2 regions of the Peribacillus sp. NPDC055009 genome follow, and region 2 is predicted to be linked to the other one. Evidence: riboswitches for the same ligand, from Rfam matches in the RefSeq annotation. Region 2 holds a riboswitch; the other holds the start of a gene.
The links. A riboswitch is a leader RNA that binds a small molecule or an ion and turns the genes downstream of it on or off. The one in region 2 is predicted to bind S-adenosylmethionine.
Positions count from the first base shown of each region.

Region 1: it holds a riboswitch for S-adenosylmethionine, as region 2 does, so the genes downstream of both, ACWF5P_RS11725 (sugar ABC transporter substrate-binding protein) here and mmuP (S-methylmethionine permease) in region 2, are expected to answer to the same signal.

Region 1 covers NZ_JBSGVZ010000006.1:99,116-103,553, reverse strand. Annotated here, with positions in the region: gene ACWF5P_RS11730 (ATP-binding cassette domain-containing protein) at 1-613, opposite strand, end outside; gene ACWF5P_RS11725 (sugar ABC transporter substrate-binding protein) at 671-1,783, opposite strand; SAM riboswitch class I at 1,899-2,004, opposite strand; gene ACWF5P_RS11720 (GTP-binding protein) at 2,100-4,438, opposite strand, start outside.
Region 2 covers NZ_JBSGVZ010000013.1:38,470-42,907, reverse strand. Annotated here, with positions in the region: gene ACWF5P_RS18465 (ring-cleaving dioxygenase) at 1-282, shown strand, start outside; gene ACWF5P_RS18460 (alpha/beta hydrolase) at 282-890, shown strand; gene ACWF5P_RS18455 (flavin reductase) at 908-1,516, shown strand; SAM riboswitch class I at 1,741-1,843, shown strand; gene mmuP (S-methylmethionine permease) at 1,927-3,315, shown strand; gene mmuM (homocysteine S-methyltransferase) at 3,312-4,274, shown strand.

The DNA.
Region 1 (4,438 bases), on a different contig from region 2:
GACGATGTGAAATGAAAATGATTCCCACGCCTTTTTGCTTTAATTCATTTACAATTCGAAAAAGTTCTGTCGTCTCCGTATGACTTAACGGAGCAGTTGGCTCGTCGAGAATCAGGAATTTGCATTCTGTCGAAACGGCTCTTGCTATCAGGACCATCTGTTTTTCAGCCAAGGTAAGGTCTCTTACCAGCTTTTTCGAAGGGACACGAATTTTCATATCTTCAAGAATAGAAGCCGCTTGGTTATGCAGCTCTTTCCATTGGACCATCTGTTTTTTTCCCATGTTTTGGACCATATCATTCAACATTACATTTTCCCCAACCGTTAAATAAGGGATGAGGGCGGTATCCACTTCCTGATAAACAATTTGAATGCCTTGTTCTTGAGCCGCTTTTGGCGAGCGGATATCCCTCTTCACCCCATCAATATAAATGTCACCTGAATAATGAACATGGGCTCCCGATAATACTTTCATTAACGTCGATTTCCCTGCTCCGTTTGCACCGACCAATGCGTGGGCTGTCCCCGATTTTACGGAAAAATCAACATCACTCAGCGCCTTCACCCCCGGAAATTCAATCGAAATCTTCTTCATTTCTAGTTGCGTGCCCATGTCCATTCCCCCTTATTGAACAGACACTCCCTTCTACTTGAAAGAGAGTGTCTCTTTTTAATTTTTATAATGATCTTTCAAAACTTTCATCCAATCTTCTTCAAATTCCGTCGATACACCCCAGCCATCGACAATACCTGACAGATTTGCCATGTTCACCGCTTCTTTAGACGCTTGGATTTGCTTTTGTGAAATAAGTGAAGCCTCCAAGTCATAGGTTTGCGGCGTTTCTTCGCCCGCTAATTTTTTAGCCAATATCCTCATATTTACTGCACCGATCAACTTGGGATCTACTGCTGCCGTGTAGGACCATGAGCTATCAGCCGATTGGATTTCCTGGAGATCTGCATTCGAGACATCTATTCCATATATCTTCACTTCATCGCGGCCCGCCTCTTTAATCGCCCGGGCTGCACCGATAGCAAAGGCATCCCATGTTGCGAAAATGGCATCCAATTTACCTTTAGGGTATTTATTCAGCATTGCGGCTACAGCATTTTGTGTCTGAACCGATGTATCAGCAGATGCCACTCCGAACCTTTCGACTTCTTTGATCCCAGGATTTTCTTTTAATTTTTCCTGATAGACTGCATTTCTTCTTACCATTGGAGGAAAACCGTCCACCCAAAGGTATGCAATTGCCGCTTTACCTTTCTGTTCTTTTATCAGCTTATCAAAAGCCAGTGTTGCCAACGCTTCATCATCTTGTGAAGTTAATGTCACGCCTTCTATTTTAGATAGATCGCTTATTGAATCGAATGTGACAACGCTTTTACCTGCATCAACCAACTTTTGAACGTCATTCACAGTTGCTGCATCATCACCATGTGAAATGATATAGCCGTCATAATCTTCCTCCAAAGCCTGCGCTATCGCATCATGGAATTTAGCCGTATCACCATTGGCTGTGTACGTATCCACTTGAAACCCCAGTGCTTCTCCTTCTTCCTTCGCCCCCGCCAGGTATTGGGCCGTATGATCATCACCGCCAATTTTACGGATCACTTTGATTCTGGCTCCATCTCCATCAGCGAATCTTTCCGGAACATTTTCAAATGATACTTTTTCTTCTTTCTTCGACTCTGTGGAACTCTGACCTGTAGAGCACCCCGTTAAAAGCAAAGCCGAAGCGATGGCTGAAATGAATATACCTTTAATAGACCTTTTCATCTTGTTTCCCTCCATTTTTTCTTATTAGTCTCATCAGTTAAGTTGGTGTAAATCCCAAAATAAAAACCTCTCTAATATAGAGAGGTTTAATCGGCTGTTTTGCAGACTTGTCCCTCTCTTATCTGTCAAAACATTTCTGTTTTGCAGGATTTAGCACCAATTCCTAATGGAACGGTTGCTGGGCATCTTAGGGCCAGTCCCTCCGCCACTCTTGATAAGAGATATATCGTGTTACGTTTTTGTAATTATCACTTTATAGGGATATAGTCGTAAAGTCAATAGATTTTTGAATATTTGAAATGTTCCCCGTTATTTTTTATTTTCTTTGAAGCTGGGCTAGACGCTTTTTCTCAATCTTTTCAAGCCGCTCCAACTGCCTTAATTTCACTTCGAACAAAGTGATAGGGTCACGGTAAACTTCCGGATTTTGTTTCATATGCTCCAATGCAGCCTGGTAGTCTTTTATTTCAGTCTGCGTTTGCTCTATCGTTTTTTGAAGTAATGCAAATGAACCGCGATAGAAAAGGGAGATGTCACGATCCAAAGATTTTTCAAACAATCCAAATTGGGTAAGGAAACGCTCCGTGATCATTTCCGCAACATCCAGGTAATCTTCACTTTCCAGGTATTTCTTATAACGATTGTACATATTGGCTTTATTTTGCGGTATCGCCCCAAACAGCTTCCCTGCCCCTTTAAGCAGTAATTGAGATGGAGTCCTGCGCAAAAGGATATTGACGTTTTCGATGCGGATGCTGCTTGTCATCCGGTCGGCATCACGGCGCCAGTCATCCAATACTCTGAAGTCGCCTGCAAGCGTAATCCGTTCTTCTTTGTATAATTCATTGAAACCGGCACTCATCTCATCCATAAACTGCTGGCTTTGTGAGAACTCCATTTGGGAACTGGCAATCCAGTCTTGAAGAGAACGGTAATATTGAGGCATGATCTTGTCAGAAATGAAGTTTTGAATCCGCTCATTCATTTCCTGATTTAACTGTACATGGACCTGACTGAAATCACTGCTTTCCGTTAACGATTTAGAGCAATCCCTCAGTAATTCAGGAATTTTTGAATAAAGCTGACTTTTCACTTCGTCCTTAAGCGAACGATACGACCTTATGATATTTTCACTTTTCTCTTTTTCCAAATCAGCCAATTGGTTGACAGCCCCATTCAGCTTGACTTCCATCTGTTCATTCCAAGAGATGGAATGCTCGCATTTCCGCTCATTGGCTGCCCGTTTTTCTAACAGATAAGATAAAGTTTTACGAATGAATGCCAGGATTTTTTCAGATCTTCTTTCCTTCCAATTATCATCTTGATAATTCGATTGAAGGAAGGCTGAAAGGTCCTTCAATTGCTGCCGGCTGTCATAATGTTTAGAGAAAGCGAATACTTTCGCATTCGGGAAATAGGCATTCACTTTATCCCATGTTTCGTCTTCCATCCGGACTGCGACCTGATCACTGTATATCGTATCCATTTTATTTAATAAGAAATGAATCGGCAGTTTCGGAGCCATCATTTGAATTTCCAATAACAGATCCCGTTCGCTGCCGGTGAAAGGCGCCCGGGCGTCAAGAACGAACATCAATCCATCACTGCCATGTAAATAGCCCTGGAAATCGGATTCCACGCTTTTTTCCCCATTGAACCCAGGAGTATCCAATAATCGCAGATGATTATTCCTTAGGTAGTCACTGATGATGGTCACATCGACAATAGTCCCGCGCTGGCGGCGTGTTTCATCCAAATCAGTTAGCTCCTCGACAACTTTGCTATCTGTATCGGTAATTTCAAGGATTTCCAAATCATCCCCATCTTTGACACTGACTAGTGACGAATGATCTTCAGCGGCAATGCTCTCACCAACGATTGACTGAATAAAGGATGTCTTGCCATTTCCTGTGCTTCCAGCAAGAAGAAGATTGAAATTCCGGGTATCCTTAAGCCCGTCTACCATCCATTTAAGCTTATTGCCAACCTTTAAATCATTATCTTCAGCCCACTGGATAATGGAATTGAACAGTTTCTCTCCCGCTTCCAGTCCGCCACCCAATTTAGGCGATTTCGAAAGCAGGCTCTCTGCGTCCTGAATGACCAACGCATTGATCGTATCCGGGAAGATTTCATTCCAGGACAACGCGGATGCCGCCGCAAACAGCGAGAGCTCCCCGTCTGCGATTTTGAGCCAGTTTTCAAGCAACCTTGGCACGACAGGACTTAATTCCTTGATTAGGTGCGTTCCTTCTAACAGACCTGCATATGCATCCCTGTAATAGACGGAAAGCTCTTCCCATACATCCGCATGGTTCAATTCGATGGTATCTATCAAGTTATTAATCACTCTCAGCCATTCGAAATAAGAATCCGTATATTTATAGTTTTTCCAAAGGGCAACCGTCACCTTTTCGAAACGTTCCTGGTCGAGTGTGTATAGCGAACCAAGGACAGTTGAAAAATAATCCGGATCCATCGATTGGGCAACACCTTGCTGGATATACGTTTTCAGCACATCGAACCAGCCCATTGATTCTGTACGGATACTTTCATTCGCCGCTAATACCACCGCACTGTTCCAATCCTTTTGTTCTTCAAAAAAGGCACGTGCAATTTCCGTGACATTCGGGTAGTCCGGTTGGAACTCGACTG
Region 2 (4,438 bases):
AGCGATAATGAAGATCATAAAGAATGGAGGGAACATATCGCAAACCATGGCTATGGCGTGACACCCTTTAAAGACCGCCAATACTTCGATGCCATTTATTTCAGGGAAGATGGAGGCATACTCTTTGAAGTTGCCACAGATCCACCTGGCTTTGCTCATGATGAAACGAAGGAAACGATGGGTAGTAAATTAATGCTGCCGCCATGGTTTGAGGAAAAAAGGGAAATTATGGAGAAAACGTTACTGCCGGCAGTGCCGAGGGTACTAGAGGAGGATAAATGATGAAGCATATTTTTCAAAAAGGAAGTAATCCAGATGCACCGTTGCTTTTGCTTTTACATGGCACTGGAGGAACGGAAACGGATCTTTTGCCATTATCGGAGATGGTTTCACCGGGATCATCCGTACTCAGCGTACGGGGAAATGTACTTGAAAACGGAATGCCCCGTTATTTCCGCCGGCTGGCTGAAGGAGTTTTTGATGAAGAAGATTTGATTTTCCGTACGAAGGAGCTTTATGACTTCTTGGAATCAGCGTCCGGACAATATGACTTCGATCGTGACAGAGTGGTGGCATTAGGTTATTCTAATGGTGCAAACATAGCAGCAAGTTTGATGTTCCATTTCGAAGGGGCATTAAAAGGAGCGATTCTTCATCATCCAATGGTGCCTAGACGCGGGATTGCTTTGCCGTCCCTATCGGATATACCTGTATTCATTGCTGCAGGTAAAAACGATCCGATATGCCCCGCAGCAGAAACTGATGAACTTAATCGGATTTTACTGCAAGCGGGTGCTGCGGTGGACGTTCACTGGGAAAATTACGGTCATCAGTTAACACGTTCAGAGGTTGATGCAGCAAGTTCATGGTTTCAAAAGAACTTTTTATAAGAATGAGAGGGATGAAGATGATTTCAGTAAATCCTGAAAGTCTTACAGAACGGGAAAATTATAAGTTTTTGACTGGAAGCATCATACCGAGACCAATAGCCCTGGTCACGACACAATCCGAAACCGGTACAATCAATATAGCGCCGTTCAGTTTTTTTAACATAGTCAGTTCCAATCCTCCGATGATTTCCATTTCTGTTCAACGGAAAGAAGGAGTTTTGAAGGACACGGCCCGAAATGCAATTCAAACAGGTGAATTCGTTGTTCATATCACTGATGAAGACAATGTTGCTGATGCAAATCGAACGGCCAAGGAACTCCCGTCTGACGAAAGTGAATTGGGTCTTACCAATTTCACTCAGGCTGTTAGTGATAAGGTGTCGGTACCAGGATTGCAAGAAGCGAAGGTACGCTTTGAATGCACATTGGAGCATGCGATACCTTTGGCAGGTTCCAAGAATAAACCTGGTTGTGATTTATTGATAGGGAAAATAGTCTGCTATCATATAGAGCAGGAGATTTACCATAATGGCCGAATTGACCAGAAGGGGCTAAAACCAGTAGCAAGATTAGCGGGTCATACTTATACAAAACTAGGAGAATTATTTGAAATTGAAAGACCTTAAGGAATATAAGAAAAATGGCGTCATCTTTTAAGGTGTCGTCATTTTTTAAAAATTATTCCCGGTTAGCATTATTTACAATTCTATAATGTAAGCGACTGTTCCAAAAACAAGTTCATATCTATGCCAAAGGTGCGTTGATCGTTTGGATTTTAAAGGAAGTCTTTACAAACCGAAACAAAACTTGACAATTTTTTCATAGATTGATAAAGTTATAAAAAAATAATTTCTTATCCAGAGAGGTGGAGGGACTGGCCCTATGAAACCTCAGCAACAGGTCTGCAATGACACTGTGCTAATTCCAGGGGGTGAAACCTTGATAGATAAGACCGTACGTGTTTATTTGTCAGTAACGCACTCTTTTTTAGAGTGCGTTTTCGTTTTTTCTGGATGCAAGATAAAGGAGAGTAAGAATGGAGAACAAAAGGAAGCATGATTTTCAAAGGAAAATGCAGGCACGGCATATAATAATGCTATCGCTTGGCGGGGTGATTGGAACAGGTTTATTCTTAAGTTCGGGTTATACGATTCAACAGGCAGGCCCGTTTGGCACCATCCTTTCGTATCTGATTGGGGCATTAGTGGTTTATCTAGTCATGCTATGTCTAGGGGAACTGGCAGTACATATGCCCGAGACAGGTGCGTTTCATAGCTACTCAGCTAAATACATAGGTCCTGGGACAGGGTATACAGTAGCCTGGTTGTATTGGCTAACTTGGACAGTTGCACTTGGTTCGGAATTCACGGCTGCAGGATTGTTGATGCAGAGATGGTTTCCATCAATCAATGTCTGGATATGGAGTGCACTATTTGCCATATTGGTTTTGGCATTAAATGCGTGGACCGTTAAATTTTTCGCTGAATCCGAATTCTGGTTTGCGTCTATAAAGGTATTTGCCATTGTGATTTTCATTATTTTGGGAGCAGCGGCAATGCTAGGTTTCATTCCAATAATTCATTCACAATCCGCTCCGTTATTCTCCAATTTTACAAGTGAAGGTTTATTTCCGAATGGTGCTTTTGCCATTATAATGACGATGCTTGCGGTGAATTTCGCATTCTCTGGAACTGAATTAATTGGAATTGCAGCTGGAGAAACTGTGAATCCAGAAAAAACGATACCAAAGGCAATCCGTATGACATTATGGAGATTGATTATCTTTTTTGTAGGAACCATCGTTGTATTATCCGCATTATTGCCTATTTCGGATGCAAGCGTATTAGAAAGCCCCTTTGTGGCAGTTCTTGAACGGATTGGTGTGCCATATGCAGCGGATATTATGAACTTTGTTATATTAACTGCCATTTTGTCTGCTGCAAACTCAGGACTGTATGCGGCATCCAGAATGCTTTGGTCACTTGCAGATAAGGAAACTATATCACCAATATTTGCAAAATTGACAAAACGGGGAGTTCCGATAAATGCAGTCCTTTTCAGTATGTTGGGCGGCTGCTTAGCCCTGTTTTCGAGTATTATTGCACCGGATACTGTTTACATAGTGCTTGTATCCATTTCTGGACTAGCCGTTGTTGTAGTTTGGATGAGTATTAGCATGTCGCAATTTCTATTTCGCAGACGATATATAAACGAAGGAAATTCAGTTAATGACTTAGCTTATCGAACGCCATTATATCCACTCGTACCAATCGTTTCTTTTATGCTATGCCTAGCTTCTTGCATAGGAATTGCATTTGATCCTACACAACGAATTGCACTATATTGTGGCATTCCATTTATTTTGTTTTGCTATGGAAGTTATTATCTGACACAAAACCATAAAGAAAAGAGGAGTAGATCATGAACATTAAAACTAACCCAATTGACGCTATTTTACGAGATCATTCAGTCATGATTTTAGACGGAGCTTTAGCTACAGAGCTAGAGAGGCATGGATGTGATTTGGACGACCCGCTCTGGTCTGCACGTGTATTACTTGAAAATCCAGAAGTGATTTATCAAGTGCATTCTGACTATTTTCGTGCTGGAGCGGATTGTGCGATTACGGCTAGCTACCAAGCCACTGTTGAAGGTTTCGCCCTCCGCGGAATACAAGAAAAAGAGGCTTTGGAGCTAATCAGGAAAACGGTTTTACTCGCAAGAAAAGCAAGAGATGATTTTTGGAAGGAAGAAAATCAAACGCTTAGGCCTAAGCCATTGGTTGCTGCATCTGTTGGGCCTTATGGGGCTTATCTTGCAGATGGTTCAGAGTATGTAGGAAACTATGGTGTTTCGGATGAAACTTTAATTGCATTCCATAGCTCACGAATATCAGCGTTGATTGAAGCTGGAGCTGACCTTTTAGCATTTGAAACGATTCCTTCCCTGCAAGAAGCAAAAGTATTATATTCATTATTGAAGGATTATCCAGAAGTGTATGCTTGGCTATCCTTTTCATTGAAAAATGAAAAAGCGATAAGTGATGGTACTTCACTCGAGGAGTGTACAAGATTGTTTGGGGACAGTGAGCAAATTGCAGCAATTGGCATCAACTGTGCGCCAGTTTCAAGTATCACGGAAGCCATCCAGGTGCTGCGTGCAAACACGGATAAACCAATCATTGTTTATCCGAATTCAGGTGAAACATATAATCCGGAAACTAAAACATGGCATGGGCAAGAATCATGTAACAGGCTCGACCTGAAATCTGAAGAATGGCAACATGCAGGGGCGCGTTTAATTGGAGGATGCTGCAGAACGGCACCACATCATATTGAAGACATTTCAAGAAAGTGGCGACCTTCCGTGGTGGTATCCTCCTAGCCCTTGTACTGTTTTAAAGTATGTATGATATAGACCCTAACTAAAGGAACAGGAAGCGTCATAATCGGGCGGTTCCTGTTCTTTTTGAATTCATTATTTTCGAGTTATCATATCTCTTAGGCTGAAAAAGAAACCGCTTCAAAAACAGGAATAGGAGAAATTAA